Regions from separate parts of the Halomonas sp. DP5N14-9 genome, predicted to be linked through region 2. Evidence: predicted binding sites of a transcription regulator. Region 2 holds the regulator's gene; the other holds the start of a gene.

Evidence for each region. Region 2 encodes PhoB, which activates phosphate uptake and scavenging genes when phosphate is short. Its sites were predicted from a motif close to TGTCATANNNNTGTCANA; they were not measured.
Region 1: a site for PhoB is predicted at 4,791-4,808, ahead of phbB (acetoacetyl-CoA reductase). Genes of this name have one in related genera too.

What each region holds. Positions count from the first base shown of each region.
Region 1 covers NZ_JAHVHR010000002.1:575,582-582,928, forward strand. The annotation lists gene minC (septum site-determining protein MinC) at 1-628, opposite strand, end outside; gene KUW00_RS04190 (DUF349 domain-containing protein) at 887-3,664, shown strand; gene phbB (acetoacetyl-CoA reductase) at 3,798-4,544, opposite strand; tRNA gene KUW00_RS04200 (tRNA-Met) at 4,914-4,990, shown strand; gene KUW00_RS04205 (thioredoxin family protein) at 5,394-6,338, shown strand; gene KUW00_RS04210 (MalY/PatB family protein) at 6,446-7,347, opposite strand, start outside.
Region 2 covers NZ_JAHVHR010000001.1:71,806-79,152, forward strand. The annotation lists gene recG (ATP-dependent DNA helicase RecG) at 1-275, shown strand, start outside; gene KUW00_RS00360 (hypothetical protein) at 321-677, opposite strand; gene KUW00_RS00365 (HU family DNA-binding protein) at 769-1,044, opposite strand; gene KUW00_RS00370 (FAD-dependent oxidoreductase) at 1,387-2,547, opposite strand; gene KUW00_RS00375 (chorismate--pyruvate lyase family protein) at 2,709-3,347, shown strand; gene ubiA (4-hydroxybenzoate octaprenyltransferase) at 3,611-4,504, shown strand; gene phoB (phosphate regulon transcriptional regulator PhoB) at 4,619-5,308, shown strand; gene phoR (phosphate regulon sensor histidine kinase PhoR) at 5,369-6,697, shown strand; gene KUW00_RS00395 (YnfA family protein) at 6,872-7,207, opposite strand; gene cysZ (sulfate transporter CysZ) at 7,281-7,347, opposite strand, start outside.

The DNA.
Region 1 (7,347 bases), on a different contig from region 2:
ACAGCTCCGCATGCAGCTCACGGCAGAAGATGCCTGCCTGGTGGTCGCCGTGAATGCCAGCGAGGGCACGCCCCCTGAGGGCACCGTAGACATGGACATTGCCCGCCGCCAGCACCTCGGCCCCGGCATTGACCGCACCGATCACGGTCAGGTCGCCGTCGGGAGCGGTGATCTGCTGGCCGGAACGCACGGTGCCACGAAAGATACGTCCGCCATGAGGCGCGTCAGCCTCCACTTCCTCGACCACGGTGACGTCTTCGTCTTCCTGCACCGGAACGCTTTCCAGGGTACGCGCACGAGCGGCATCCTGGGGGGGGAACCAGCCAAGTCCGAGCGCCCAGGCGGACTGCTTGACCGGATCGGCACCACCACGCACCGCTACCGGCAGCAGCTTGTGCGCCCGGCACACCGCACAGATACGTTCCAGGGCCAGGTGAGGTTCGTCGAGCTTCTCGACGCTGAGCACCACCGGGGTGTGCTGAAAGAAGGCTGGCGACTGCGAGAGCTTGCCCGCGAGCTGATCGCGAATTTCCTCGGGATCCGCACTGGAAAGCTCCATCACCGTCATGGGCAGCATCCCACCCTTGAACGTAAACGCCATGCTGTCCCTGTCCACTTTGAGGCTCATTGCCGAACTCCACGTCGGGTGTTGGTCGGGGGATGATCTCAAGCTAAGTCAGAGCCCCCGGTCCTGCAACCGATCATAAGCCTCAATTGTCCTCCTGTCAGTGTCTCCAATCAGCCACAGCCCTGCGCTGAGGCCTTTTCTGATGGTGGCGCGCATGCTTAGATAAACTTTCTATCTCGACGCCCGGCTTTGCCTGGCGCAATAACAAGATGGTGAAGCCGTTTCGCCACCTTTCTTTATTTCTTTGCAGGAAGCCCCATGCCCGGACTCCTCCGCCGCCTTTTCTCGCCACGCTGGCGACATCCCGATCCACAGGTCCGACGCGATGCCGCCGAACGGCTCGACCCCCAGAGCCAACGCGAGGCCCTCGAGACCCTGGTCCAGGACACCGAGCCCGACGTCCGTCTCGCCGCGGCGAGACGCCTGGACGACCCACAGCGACTGCTGGAGCTGCGCGTTGAGGGTAAAGGATCACGCGAGCTGGATCGTCAGCTCATCGCGCTGCTGATCGGTCGCCAGGGCGGCATCGAACTTGGCCGCCGCCAGCAGATCGTCGAGTCCCTGGACGACGCGGCGATGCTCGAGGAGATCGCCCTCCAGGGCGATAACCAGCAGCTGCGACTCGCCGCCCTGGCCAGGCTCGATGACGAGGCCGCCCTGATTCGCCAGGCCTGCGACAACGGCATCGCCGCCGTACGTCACGCCGCCGCCGAGCGGGTCACCTCCGAGGAAGGTCTCAAGCAGCTGGCCCAGGCGGCCCGCCGGGATCGCCACGTGGTGCGCGACGCCAAGGAACGCCTGGGTCGACTGCGCGCCGACGCCGACGCCGTGGAACAGGCTCGGGAACGACGCGAGCAACTGCTGGCCAGTCTCGAGCAGCACGCCCGCGCCACCTGGGAGCCTCTCTACGCTGGGCGCTTCCGCCATCTGGAGCGCGAGTGGTCTCGACTGGCGGATCTGCCCGACGCCGGGCAGGAGCAGCGCTACCAGGAGGCCAGCCTGCGCTGTCGCAAGGTGATTCACGATCACGAGGCCCAGGAACACGCCCTGCGTGCCGACCGACAGCGCCGCGAGCAGGCCGATCAGGACCGAGAGGCACTGGTCATGGCGCTGGAAGAAAGCCTGGCCGCGCTCTACCAGGGCGAATATGTCGGTGAACAGGACCTGGCCAGCCTGCGAGCTCAGAAGCAGTTGATGGCCAACCGCTGGCAGGCATTGTCCGAGATCCACCTCGCCGACGACGGCCTGCGCCAGCGCTACGACAAGGCCTTGAAGAACTACGACGCCATCAACCAGGCCCACCAGCGCCTGGTCGAGCGCGCCCTGCCGCTGGAGGAAGCCATCAGGGCCGGCGACGAGGCTGCGCTGAAGCAGCTGGTGAGCGACTGCAAGTGGCCCGAAGGTCTGCCGCCAGACCCGAGGCTCGAACGTGCCCGACACCATCTTCGCCTGGAGAAGGATCTTTCCGGAGACGAACCGTCGGAGTCCCAGCTCACACGCTTCGATGAGGAACTGGATCGTCTCGAGGCGCTGCTCGACGAGGGTACCTTCAAGGGAGCAAGCCGCCTGCACCAGCGGCTTCGCCACCTCGCCGATCAGCTGCCGTCCTCGGCCGGTGCCCAGCAGTCTCGACTCAAGCGCCTCGGCGCACGACTCGCCGAACTGCGTGACTGGCGCGGCTTCGTCGCCGGTCCCAAGCGCGAGCAACTGTGCCAGGCCATCGAGGCCCTGGAGCAGGACGCCACCCTCACCGACCGTGACCGTGACCGCCGCCATCGCCAGCTGGTCAAGGAGTGGAAGGCACTGGGCGACGCCGCGGCCAACCGCGAGCAGTCCGAGCGCTTTCGGGCAACCTCCGAACGTATTCGCGAGTCGCTCAAGGCCTGGCGTGAACAACAACAGCGCCTGCGCGAGGCCAACCTGGCAGAACGCGAAGCGCTGTGCGAGCAGATCGAGGCCCTTCTGGAGCAGCCCGCCGCCCAGGCCGACCCCGACGCGCTGCGCGAGATCCGCGACCAGGCCAGGGAACAGTGGCGCCGCACCGCCCCTGTCCCGCGCGATCACGCTGAGGCCATCGGACGACGCTTCGGCCGCATCCGGCATCAGTTGCAGGCGCTGATCGATCGCCGCGCCAACGAGATCGCCGACGCCAAGCGTGAGGTGATCGACCAGGCCCGAGCGCTGGTCGATGCACGACTGCCGGCACGCCAGCGAGCCGACCAGGCCAAGGCACTGCAACAGCGCTGGCGCGAACTGGGGCGCGCGCCCAAGGGCGAGGAGCAGACCCTGTGGCGAGAATTCCGCCAACTATGCGACCAGATCTTCGCCCAGCGTGACGCCGAGCGCGATGATCGTGCCCAGCGTGCTCGCGAGCGGCTGGAACAGATGCAGGCCCTGATCGACCGCATCGATGCCTGGCAACCCGCGGCAAGCAGCGAGGCCGACTGGCTGGACAAGGCGGTGGATGAGGCCAGCGCGCTGGAACCGCTGCCATCGGGCCGGCGCACCGAAGGCATGCGCAAGCGCTGGACCGGCATCGTACGGGCTCGGCGCGAGCGCCTGGAACGGCTCTCCGTGGCAGAGGTCGTCGGTCGTTGGCGCGAGGTCAAACCCCTGATTCTCGAGCACCTTGAGGCCGACGATGACTGCCTCGCCGGTCGCCTCTGCAGTGATGTGGAGATTCCCGCCGCGCTATCGTTGCCGCCGGCGCTGAAACAGGCCCACGCACAGCGCAACGCCGCACGACGCGATCCTGCTCCAGCGGAGGAAGTCGCCGAGCGTCTGGCACGACTGCGGGTACACCTGGCGCTCCTGGCGGGCCATCCGATCGGCCACCAGGACGAGCCACTGCGCCTGGCGATCCAGGTCGACCGCCTCAACGACAGCCTTGGCCAGGCGCCGAGCCGGGAAGACGAGCTGATCTCGGTACTGTGTGGGCTGCTGGCCACCGGTCCAGTGTCGCGCCAGCAGTGGGAGCGCGAGGTACAGGAGCTCGACGCCCTGCTGGATGGGCTGAGTCAACTGCCACCACCCTGAGCGATGCACGGCTTGCCGTGCCTCCCCCCCTCTTTCAACCCCTGAAAACCACGATGCGAGGCCTTTTGGCCTCGCATCGTGGTTTCTGGCGAAATGTACATCGCCGAGCCTCGTGAGCCCGGCGCGACGTCTGTCAGCCCATGAACTGACCGCCATTGATGTCGATATTGGCACCGGTGATAAAACCGTTGTCCTTGCTGGCCAGGAAATTGACCAGGCGGCCGATCTCTTCCGGCGTGCCGTACCGCTTCATCGGGATGGTCTCGCGAATGGCCTCGCGCACCTTCTCCGGAATCTTCATGATCATGTCGGTGGCGATATAGCCAGGCGAGATGGTGTTGACGGTGATGCCCTTGGTCGCAGTTTCCTGCGCCAGCGCCATGGTCAGACCGTGCATGCCGGCCTTGGCGGCGGAATAGTTCACCTGGCCGAACTGCCCCTTGCGGCCGTTGATGGACGAAATGTTGATGATCCGTCCGTAGCCCTGCTCCAGCATGCTCTCGATCACGCTGCGGCAGGTATTGAAGACGCTGTTGAGGTTGGTGTCGATGACCACGTTCCACTGGTCCGCCGACATCTTCTTCAAGGTGCCATCCTTGGTGATACCAGCACAGTTGACCAGCACTGCGATCGGCCCATGCTGGTCCTCGATCGCCTTGACGCCATTCTGGCAGGCCTCGAAATCGGTCAGATCGATGCCGGTGATGTCGATATTGTCATAGCCATCCGACTTCTGGGTCTCCAGCCAGGTCTTGGCCTTGTCAGGATTGTTGTAACCGGCCACTACCTGATAGCCGGCATCCGCCAGTTCGCGACAGATTGAGCTTCCGATACCACCAGTACCACCGGTGACCCACGCGACGGGCTTTTGCTGAGTCATAGACGACCTCCCTGATTGTCCTTCACGCCGCCGCTTGGCGACGGCACTTGTTGTTGCAAGCATGTATAGCAGTGGATGCTCTGGTGCTGCGCATTCGCGCAACCAGGAACCTCGGGCCCAGAGCGATCGCGGGTGGCCTCCTGCCACTGCGACGCCCAGCCCCACCTGCCTACCTCGGCAGGCCTTCGTCGTGGTACTGCGTCGAATCAACGTCCACAACGACTATCCACCAGGCTAGCGTCTAGCACTGACATTTGCATGACAGCCCCTCCAGTATGGACCACAGCGCCCGAACGGCACGACCCATCACACCCGAAATCGCACAGGGTTGACGCAGCCAGAATTATCCGTATACTACGTCCTCGTTGATGCGGGGTGGAGCAGTCTGGTAGCTCGTCGGGCTCATAACCCGAAGGTCATCGGTTCAAATCCGGTCCCCGCTACCAAATACGAAAACGAGGCAGTCCTTCGGGACTGCCTCGTTTTTTTGTTGGCTGTCCGGTGGTGGCCGAGGCCAGCGCTTCGCCACTAGACGCCATTGCGGCATCCCTGTATTGCGAAGCCCGCCCCCTGATTAAATCTTAATTTTTCTGTGCCAATTCGATATTTTTTGGCGCTTCCGTGTCCCCGGATTAGCCATCCCCCCCTCCTTCTTTCGTCGAAGAGCTGACCTCGATCAACCCGAGTCGGTCAAGAATCGACCGTCGCCGCAGCCCTTTACCGCGTCTTGGGCACACCGCTGGCCAGTCATCGATTCCAGGCATGCTCCGGCGTATCGGCAGGCGCCTTGAAGTCGGTGGCCGTCGCCCGCATCTTTAGGGCAATTCACTTTTGACAAGGTTGTGTCCCATGCCCATCGTCGACCCTCGTACAGGCGAACCTCTGAGCAGCGATCCGAGCAGCGAACCCGCCCAGGGTGCCGCCGCGGCGTCCCAGGGGCCGGCCGACAGCGACCTGATCTTCGACGTCGACCGCAGCAACATTAAGCAGGTGCTGGAGCTGTCCATGCGCATCCCGGTGCTGCTGGACTGCTGGGCCCCCTGGTGCGAGCCCTGCAAGAACCTGATGCCGGTGCTGGAAAAGCTGACCCGCGAATACGCCGGCACCTTCCTGCTGGCCAAGCTCAACATCGACGACAACCAGGACATCGCCGGCCAGCTCGGCGTACGCTCGGTACCCGACGTCAAGTTGATCAGTCAGGGCGGTCTGGTGGACCACTTCCAGGGCGCCTTGCCGGAAAAGGAAATTCGCGAGTGGCTGGGCCGCTACTTCCCGGCCCCGGAAGATGCTCCGGCAAGCCCCGAAGAACAGGCCGAGCAGGCCCTGGCGGCGGGCGACACCGCCACCGCGCTGGAGATCCTGCAGCAGCTGACGCAGCAGTACCCCGACCACCTGGCCTACCAGATCCAGATGGCCCGAGTGCTGGTGGCGGAAGGTCGCAATGACGAAGCGCGCACCCTGCTTGACGCGCTACCTCCGGAAGACCGCGACGGTCCCGAGGCCCGCGGCGTTCGTGCCAGCATCGAGTTCGGCGAAGAAGCGCCCGACGCCGAGACCCTGGCCGCCCTGGAGGGGCGTGACGACAGCGAGGCCAACTATCTGAGGGCGCTGCGCCAGGTGGCCGACGGTGACTATGAACCCGGCCTGGAAGGCTTGCTGGCAGTGATGAAGCGCGACCGTGCCTACGGTGACGACCTGGCGCGCAAGACCCTGCTGCGGGTGTTCGACGCACTCGGCGCCGATCATCCGCTGACGGTGAGCTACCGCCGCAAGCTGTTCGCCCTGCTCTACTGAGGGGATCGAGACGTCGAGCGCCTTGCCGCTCATCGCCTAAAAAAGATGAAAACGGGGCCCCTTCGAGGGCCCCGTTTTCGTTGTTGAGGTTATTACGCCAGCGCCACTCAGCCGCCCAGCACCTGGTCCAGGCGCGCCAGCGCCTCGTCAAGCTGGGTGGCCGTGGTGCCGAAATTGAGCCGCGCAAAGCCCGGCCAGCCGAAGTCGGCGCCATCCGACAGCGCGACCCCGGCTCGCTCGAGCAATGCCTTGGCCGGCGACTCCTCGCCACCCAGGGTCGACTGGCGCAGATCGAGCCAGGCCAGATAGGTCGATTCGGGGGCGCTGAAGCCCACGCCGGGCCAGCCAGCGACGCGCTCGACCAGCGTCTGGCGGTGGCCACGCAGTACCGTCAACAACTCCTGGCGCCAGGGCTCGCCGTGGCGATAGGCGGCCTCAGCCGCCACCAGCCCGAGCACATTGGCGTCCGGCATCAATCCCTTGGCGGTATCACGAAAGCGCTTTCTCAGGCCGGCGTCGGGGCAAATCGCGCAGGCGGCAGTCAGCCCAGCCAGATTGAAGGTCTTGGAGGGCGCCCACAGGGTGATGATGCGATCGGCCAGCGCCGGGAAGGCGGCGGCCAGGGGCTGGTGGCGCGCTCCTTCGTCGAGCAGCAGGTCGCAGTGCAGCTCGTCTGAAACCACGATCAACTGATGACGCTCGACCAGTTCGGCGAGTCCTTCGAGCTCGTCGCGGCGCCAGGCTCGTCCGGTGGGGTTGTGGGGCTGGCACCACAACAGCAGCCGGGTCCGCTCGGTGATCGCCGCCTCCAGCGCCTCGAGGTCCAGCGTCCAGGGCTCGCCCGGCGCCTGGGGCGGGCGCATGGCTGCCTGCTGGGGCAGGCGCCCGGTGCGCCTGGCCACCTGCAAGAACGGCGGATAGATAGGCGTCACCGTCAGCACCCCATCGCCAGGCTCGGTAAAGGCCAGGCTCGCCAGGTGCAACGCCGGTACCACCCCCGGCAGCCAGT
Region 2 (7,347 bases):
AGTCCTCCAAACAGCGCCTGTCGGTCATGCGCGAGACCACCGACGGCTTCCGCATCGCCGAGCGGGACCTCGAGATTCGTGGCCCCGGAGAGGTGCTGGGCACCCGCCAGACGGGGCTGGCCCAGATGAAGATCGCCGACCTGGAGCGTGATGCCGACCTGTTGCCGCGCATCACTCCACTGGCCGATGCCCTGCTCGAGCAGGCAGCAGAGGCCAGCAGGCCACTGATCAGGCGCTGGCTGGGCGAGGAAGCCGGCCGCTATGGCCAGGTGTGAACCGGGTGTAGACCAGGTGTGGGCCGGGTATGGATCAGGTGTGCCTCACAGGTGCTTGAGCAGACGCTGCAGCCGATCAAGATCCTGGGCGTCGCCCACCAGTCGCAGCTGGCCGGCCATCATGGCATCGAGGAAGGTGCGCTGGGAGGGGCGCCGGAGTACCTTGATCGCGGTCTGACTGTCCTGGAAGCGTAGTTCCAGATCGAGATCCACCGGCAGTCCGCGCTGACTCTCGATCCCCGTGGGACGCATGCGATAGTGGCGCGCGATGGACAGATCTTCAGTGGCGATGCCCCAGTCGAGCCCACCCCGGTCTTGCAGACGTTCGCGGAATCGCGCCTTGCGCTTGAAGGCCCGCTTGAGCATGACGCCCAGCAGCCACAGCATCAGTCTCAGGGTCATGTTGCCTCACCGGTCGACGGGTAGGCGCGGCCCGCTACCGGGCCGCGATATCGATCCACCGCCTGGAGGACAGGCGGTGGTAGTCGTCACCTCAGCGGGCGACTGCGTCCTTGAGCCCCTTGCCGGGCTTGAAGGCGACTGTCTTGCTGGCGGGAATCTTCAGCGGCTGGCCCGTCTGAGGGTTCTTGCCGGTGCGGGCGGCACGCTCGCGCACGGTGAAGGTGCCGAAGCCGATCAACGACACGTCCTGGCCGGAAGACACGCTACCGGTGATTTCGTCGAGGATGACGTTCAACACCTGGCTGGCCTTGTCCTTGGATAGATCGGCACGCTCGGCAATCGCCGCGGCGAGTTCTGGCTTGCGCATACAGCCCTCCTGGTTTGGCTTGATACTCCGGTGCCGTGACACCGGCATCATTGTTATGGAAACACTGTCCGAGTGTCCACACGGGCAGTCCCCGGCCCTGCGCCGTGACAACAGGATCGTTGACCACGACGATGAACATCACGGTGCGCTCAGCGCTTCCTGACTGTCTTTCGACTAGCGAGAGCCACCGCCGACGGGACCTTGCCTCTTCCATCGGTACGAAATCGGCGATACGACACCGGCCAGCCACACGTCGTGGCGGTCGTCCCCGATAGAATTGCCCTGCCTCGGTGGCACCTTCAACGACGGCTGTATCGCGTACAACCCGCGCCGTTGACGAACCTAGCCTAGCAACGGCGGTGCCGCCCGCGCCAGTTCGACTTTCCGACGAACGCATTTTCCCGTCAACGCAAAGCCCTGCAGACGCCCTTCGTCATCCTCGGCCAGGGCGCTGATATCCTCGCCGTCGGCCTCGATTCGCCAATGCACCTTGTCGGTCATCGGCGGCAGCGCCACCACCGGCAGCAGCGGCGTCTTGACCAGCACCGGCCAGGGCCCGTAACGCACCTGGGTGGGACGACCACACAGGGTCGCAGCCAGCGCCTTGGCCGAAGCCTGCAGCGGCTGCACGTACATGGCATTGACACCGTCCACCGAGGCCACATCACCCAGCGCATGAACACGAGGATCGGAGCTTTTAAGGTAGCGATCGACAGCGATGGCATCATTATCTGTCGCGATACCGGCCTCTCGCGCCAGCCGAGAGCGCGGCTTCAGACCGGTGGCCACCAGCACCATATCCGCCTCCAGCTCATGGCCGTCGTCGAGGTGCACACCGATGTCACCACCGGCACCTTCGAGCCTGCTCACCAGACGGCCATGGATGACGTCGATGCCGGCCTCGATGAAGGCCTGGCTCAGGGTCTGACCCAGTCGCCGGGGCAGCAATCTGGGCAGCAACGAGGGTTCAGGGCCGACCAGGCAGACGCGATGACCACCGGCGTGCAGATCGTTGGCAAATTCACAGCCGACCAGTCCGAGGCCGACGATGGCCACCCGAGCCGGGCGCCCCAGCGCCTCGAGGCCTGCCGAAAAACGCCGATAGTCGTCGAGATCATTGATCGAGAACACCCGTCCGGCCAGGGCATCGGGAATCTCGAAGGGCGCCACGGGGCTGGCACCGGTGGCCATCACCAGATCCGACCAGGGCAGGCGTTCCTGGCCCAGGCTCAGGGTGCGCGACGCCAGATCGATGACATCGACCCTGGTGTGGGGACGTACCACCGCGCCCAGTTGATCGGCCAGTTCCAGCGCCGAGCGCGCGGCCAGCCGGTCCGCCGCCAGGCCCTTGGCGAAGCCGGTGGACAGCAGCGGTTTGGAATAGTCATCGCCTGAGTCGGCGCTGATCAGGGTGATCGGTCGGTGGGCGTCCAGCGCCCGCACCTGGCGTGCCAGGCCTATGCCCGCCATGCCGGTACCGATGATGGTCAAGGGTCCTTGCATCGCTTCCTTCGACTCTGCCGACGACCGCCGGGCGGTCGCTGTTGAAGCTGGGCCGGCCCGCACGGGGCCACACCAGCGGGTGAGTGCTGGGCCACATGGTACACTATGCGCCGACCGACCGGAGCACCGCCCTCCGGTGACGACAGCCCTGCCGAGGCCGCATGACACAGCTTCCTTCCACATTCCGCTCCCTGGGGGAGCGCTCGGGGTCCGAACCGGGTAATCCCGCGCCAGCCACAGCCGCTTCGCCGAATGCCGACGCGGCCGATATCGTCGACCCCGGCTGGGTGTCGCTGGCCTCCGGTGGCATCGCGGTGCCCGCTGACTGGCACGCCTGGCTGGCCTCGCGGGACTCCCTGACAGAACGCCTGATCGAGGCGGCAGGCGCCGGGCACTTTCGCGTACGCCTGCTGGCGGAGGCCAAGGGCCTGCCGTGGCCGGACGAGGCCCACGTGCTGGGTCTGGCCAGCGACGAGCAGGCCTGGCTGCGCGAGGTCGCCCTGTGCGTGGACGAGGAGCCCTGGGTGGTGGCGCGCAGCGTGGCACCGATCGTCGAGCGTCACGACGCTCCCTTCGAAGGCCTCGGCGAGACCTCTCTCGGCAGCTGGCTGTTTCGCCAGCCCGATCTCGAGCGCAGCGCCATTCAGATCGGCCGTAACTCGAGGCCGATCCACGGCTATACCGGGCTGTGGCAACGCCGCTCGGTATTTCGTCACAGCGGCTGGGTGCTGCTGGTGCAGGAGAGCTTTATGCCGGCCATGGGCCGGGCGTTGTCGCTAGCCGCCTCGGCCACCGGCTGACTCCCTGTTGTCGCCCTCTTCGGACACCGAGGCGCCAACCATGGCGTGGGCTGACGGTAGCCCGCCGAAGCCCTGTACGAATGATGATGGCCTACTGGTCTTGTCGTGCCGGTCGAGCCTGGCTGGGCTCGCCTTGCTGGTCATGGCCGTCGGCTCGCGCTAGGCTGCGCCAAGGCTTCTCGGCGATGTTTCTCCGAGAAGCGACTTTTGCCCGGCTTACGCCTCATTTTCGCCTGACCTGCGCCAGAGCATGAGAGAGACCGATGGATCGTTCGCTGCTGCGTCCCCCTGGATACCTGAACCGAATTCCCGACTTTCTGGCGCTGATGCGTCTGGACCGCCCCATCGGTACCTGGCTGTTGATGTGGCCGACCCTGTGGGCGCTGTGGGTGGCCTCCGAGGGCATTCCGGGCCGTGACACCCTGCTGATCTTCGTCGCCGGCGTCTACCTGATGCGAGCGGCGGGCTGCGTGGTCAACGACTACGCCGATCGCCACTTCGATGGCCACGTCAAACGCACCAAGAACCGACCGCTGGCTACCGGCCGCATCAGTGAGCGGGAGGCCAAGGTGCTGTTCGTGTGTCTGCTGGGATCGGCCTTCGCGCTGGTCTGGCTAACCAACGGCTTTACCGTGTGGCTGTCGTTGATCGGAGCGGTGCTGGCCGCCAGCTATCCCTTCATGAAGCGCTACACCCACTTCCCCCAGGTGGTGCTGGGCGCGGCCTTCTCCTGGGCCATTCCGATGGCCTTCGGCGCGGTGCTCGGCGAAGTCCCGATGGTCGCCTGGCTGCTGTTTACCGCCAACGTGCTGTGGACGGTGGCCTACGACACCGAATACGCCATGGTGGACCGCGACGACGACCTCAAGATCGGCATCAAGTCCACCGCGGTGCTGTTCGGCCGCTGGGACACCCGCATCATTGCGCTATTGCAGCTGGCTACCCTGGGGCTGCTGGCCTGGGCCGGCAGCCTGCTGGCGCTGGGCGGCTTCTTCTGGCTCGGCTGGCTGGCCATGGGCGCGACCTTTGTCCACCAGCAGCGGCTGATCAAGAGCCGTGACCGCGACCGTTGCTTCCAGGCCTTTCTCAACAACCACTGGTCGGGCCTATTGCTGTTCGCCGGACTCGGACTGAGCCTCTATCCCTCCCTCGGGTGAGGGAAATGCCCGTCTCGGTCGCTCGACAATGGATACAATGTCATCTAATTGTCACATTGACGTGGTGTCATTTGTCACCGTCGAGTGTAAGACCCTGACCAAGAGGCTCCCGGGATGACCGCCAAGACCGTACTGATCGTCGATGACGAAGCCCCGATCCGCGAAATGATCGCGGTGGCGCTGGAAATGGCCGACTACCGGGTGCTCGAGGCGGACAATGCTCAGGCCGCCCACGCCATCATCGTCGATGACCAGCCCGACCTGCTGTTGCTGGACTGGATGATGCCGGGCACCAGCGGCATCGAACTGGCCCGCCGGCTCAAGCGCGAGGAAACCACCGCAGAGCTGCCGATCATCCTGCTCACCGCCAAGGGTGAGGAGGACAACAAGATCCAGGGCCTCGAAGCCGGCGCCGACGACTACATCACCAAGCCATTCTCGCCGCGAGAACTGGTAGCCAGACTCAAGGCAGTGCTGCGACGCGCCACTCCGCGGGGCGTCGAGGACCCGGTGGAGGTGGAAGGCCTCAAGCTCGACCCGGTCAGCCATCGCGTCAGCGTCGACGGCAAGTCACTGGACATGGGCCCCACCGAATATCGCCTGCTGCAGTTCTTCATGACCCACCAGGAGCGCGCCTACACCCGTGGCCAGTTGCTCGATCAGGTCTGGGGTGGCAACGTCTACGTGGAAGAACGTACCGTCGACGTGCATATCCGCCGCCTGCGCAAGGCCCTGGGGGAACCCCATCAGCAACTGATCCAGACCGTACGCGGTACCGGTTATCGCTTTTCGGCCAAGGTCTGAGCGAGCCATCGACGCAACGCAGCACCAGGAGGGATGAGGTGAACGGAGCCGAGAACTGACGTGGGTCGTCTGTGGAGACGAGAAGTCTGGCGCCTGGCCGTGCTGGTGGGTCTCGGCGCCTTGCTGGGCTGGCCCTTCTCGCTGTCCAGCGTAGGCATCGGCCTGGGCCTGGCGCTTGGGCTCAGCTATCACCTGCGCAACCTGCACGCGATGCACGACTGGCTGACCCACCGCCCCCAGCAGGAACCTCCCACCGCCAGTGGCCTGTGGGGCGAGCTGTTCGATCGCCTCTATCGCTACCAGAAAGGCCAGCGGATCACCCAGCGCCGCCTGCGCTCGACCCTGCAGCGTATCCAGGAATCGTCCGAGGCGATGCGCGACAGCGTGGTGATGCTCGATCGCCACGGCGACCTGGAGTGGTGGAACAGCTCTGCCGAGCGCATGCTCGGCCTGAAGCCGGCGCTGGACCGCGGCCAGCACATCACCAACCTGCTGCGCGACCCGCGCTTCGTCGGCTACTTCAATGCCCGTGACTACCGCGAACCGCTGAGCCTGCCCTCCCCCATCGACGAGAACATGATCCTGCAGTTCCAGATCACCCTGTACGGTGACGATGAACGCCTGGTCATGGCCCGCGATATCACCCGTCTGCATCGCCTGGAACAGATGCGCCGCGACTTCGTCGCCAACGTCTCCCACGAGCTGCGCACGCCGTTGACCGTGCTGACCGGCTACCTGGAGACCTACAGCGACATGGCCGGCATGCTGCCGGAACGCCTGGGCAAGGGGGTCGCCCAGATGCAGAGCCAGACGCGCCGCATGCAGAATCTGGTCAACGACCTGCTGCTGCTGTCACGACTCGAGAACGACCAGGGCGGCAGCGACCACGTTCGCCTCGACCCCACCACCCTGCTGCAGGCGGTCAAGCGCGACGCCGAGGCATTGTCAGGCGGCCGCCAGCAGATCGAGGTCGTCGTCGAAGAATCGCGCAGTCTCACCGGCAGCGAGAAGGAGATGCACAGCGCGGTCTCCAACCTGGCCTTCAATGCGGTGCGCTACGCCGGTGACGGCGCCCATATCACGCTACGCTGGCGTGCCTACGGCGAAGGCGCCTGCCTCGAGGTGGAAGACGACGGCGAAGGCATCGATCCGAGGCACCTGCCACGCCTTACCGAACGCTTCTACCGGGTCGACAAGGGCCGCAGCACCGCCACCGGTGGTACCGGCCTGGGGCTTGCCATCGTCAAGCATGTGCTGCTGCGCCACGAGGCACGCCTGGATATCGACTCCCGACTCGGCGAGGGCGCAACCTTCCGCTGCATCTTTCCCTCGAGCCGGCTGGCAGCGGCCGACCCGGTGGCGCTCGGCCGCGCCGGCGCTGTGCACTAGGGCTTGTCTGAAAAGTGCCTGCGCTCGGTAATACGGCGTTAAAAATCGGATCAAAATGCTCATTTACACCCCGTAAACTGCGCTTTCTCACCGATTTTTGCCTTGTCTAACCTTCGCTCGTCGACTTTTCGGACAGCGCCTAGGCCCCGCCAGAACGAACAGGGCGTGCTCCCATCAGCTCCTGGGCCCCAGCAGGATGACCGCGGCACCCGCCAGACACAGCACTCCCCCGATCAGGTCCCAGCGATCCGGCAGGCGCTGCTCGACCCACCACAGCCAGCCCAGCGACGCCACGATGTAGACGCCCCCGTAAGCGGCAAAGGCACGCCCGGCGTAGTCGGCATCGGTCTGACTGAGCAGCCAGGCGAAGGCCATCAGACTCGCCATCGCGGGCAGCAGCCACCATGCCGAGGCGTCATCTCGCCACCAGCGCCACACCGCAAAGCAGCCGGCGATCTCGGCCAGCGCCGCCGCGATATAGAGCAAAAGACTTGGCAACAGCGCCGTCATGGCCACTCCCTGCTATCCCCTTTTGACGCCGTACGGCCATCGACAGCGCCGACAGCGGTGCTCAAACTGCTGCTCAACGCCTTACCACCGGCAACTGCCGATAGTGCTGATCCCACATCAGCACCGCGCCGGCCACGGCC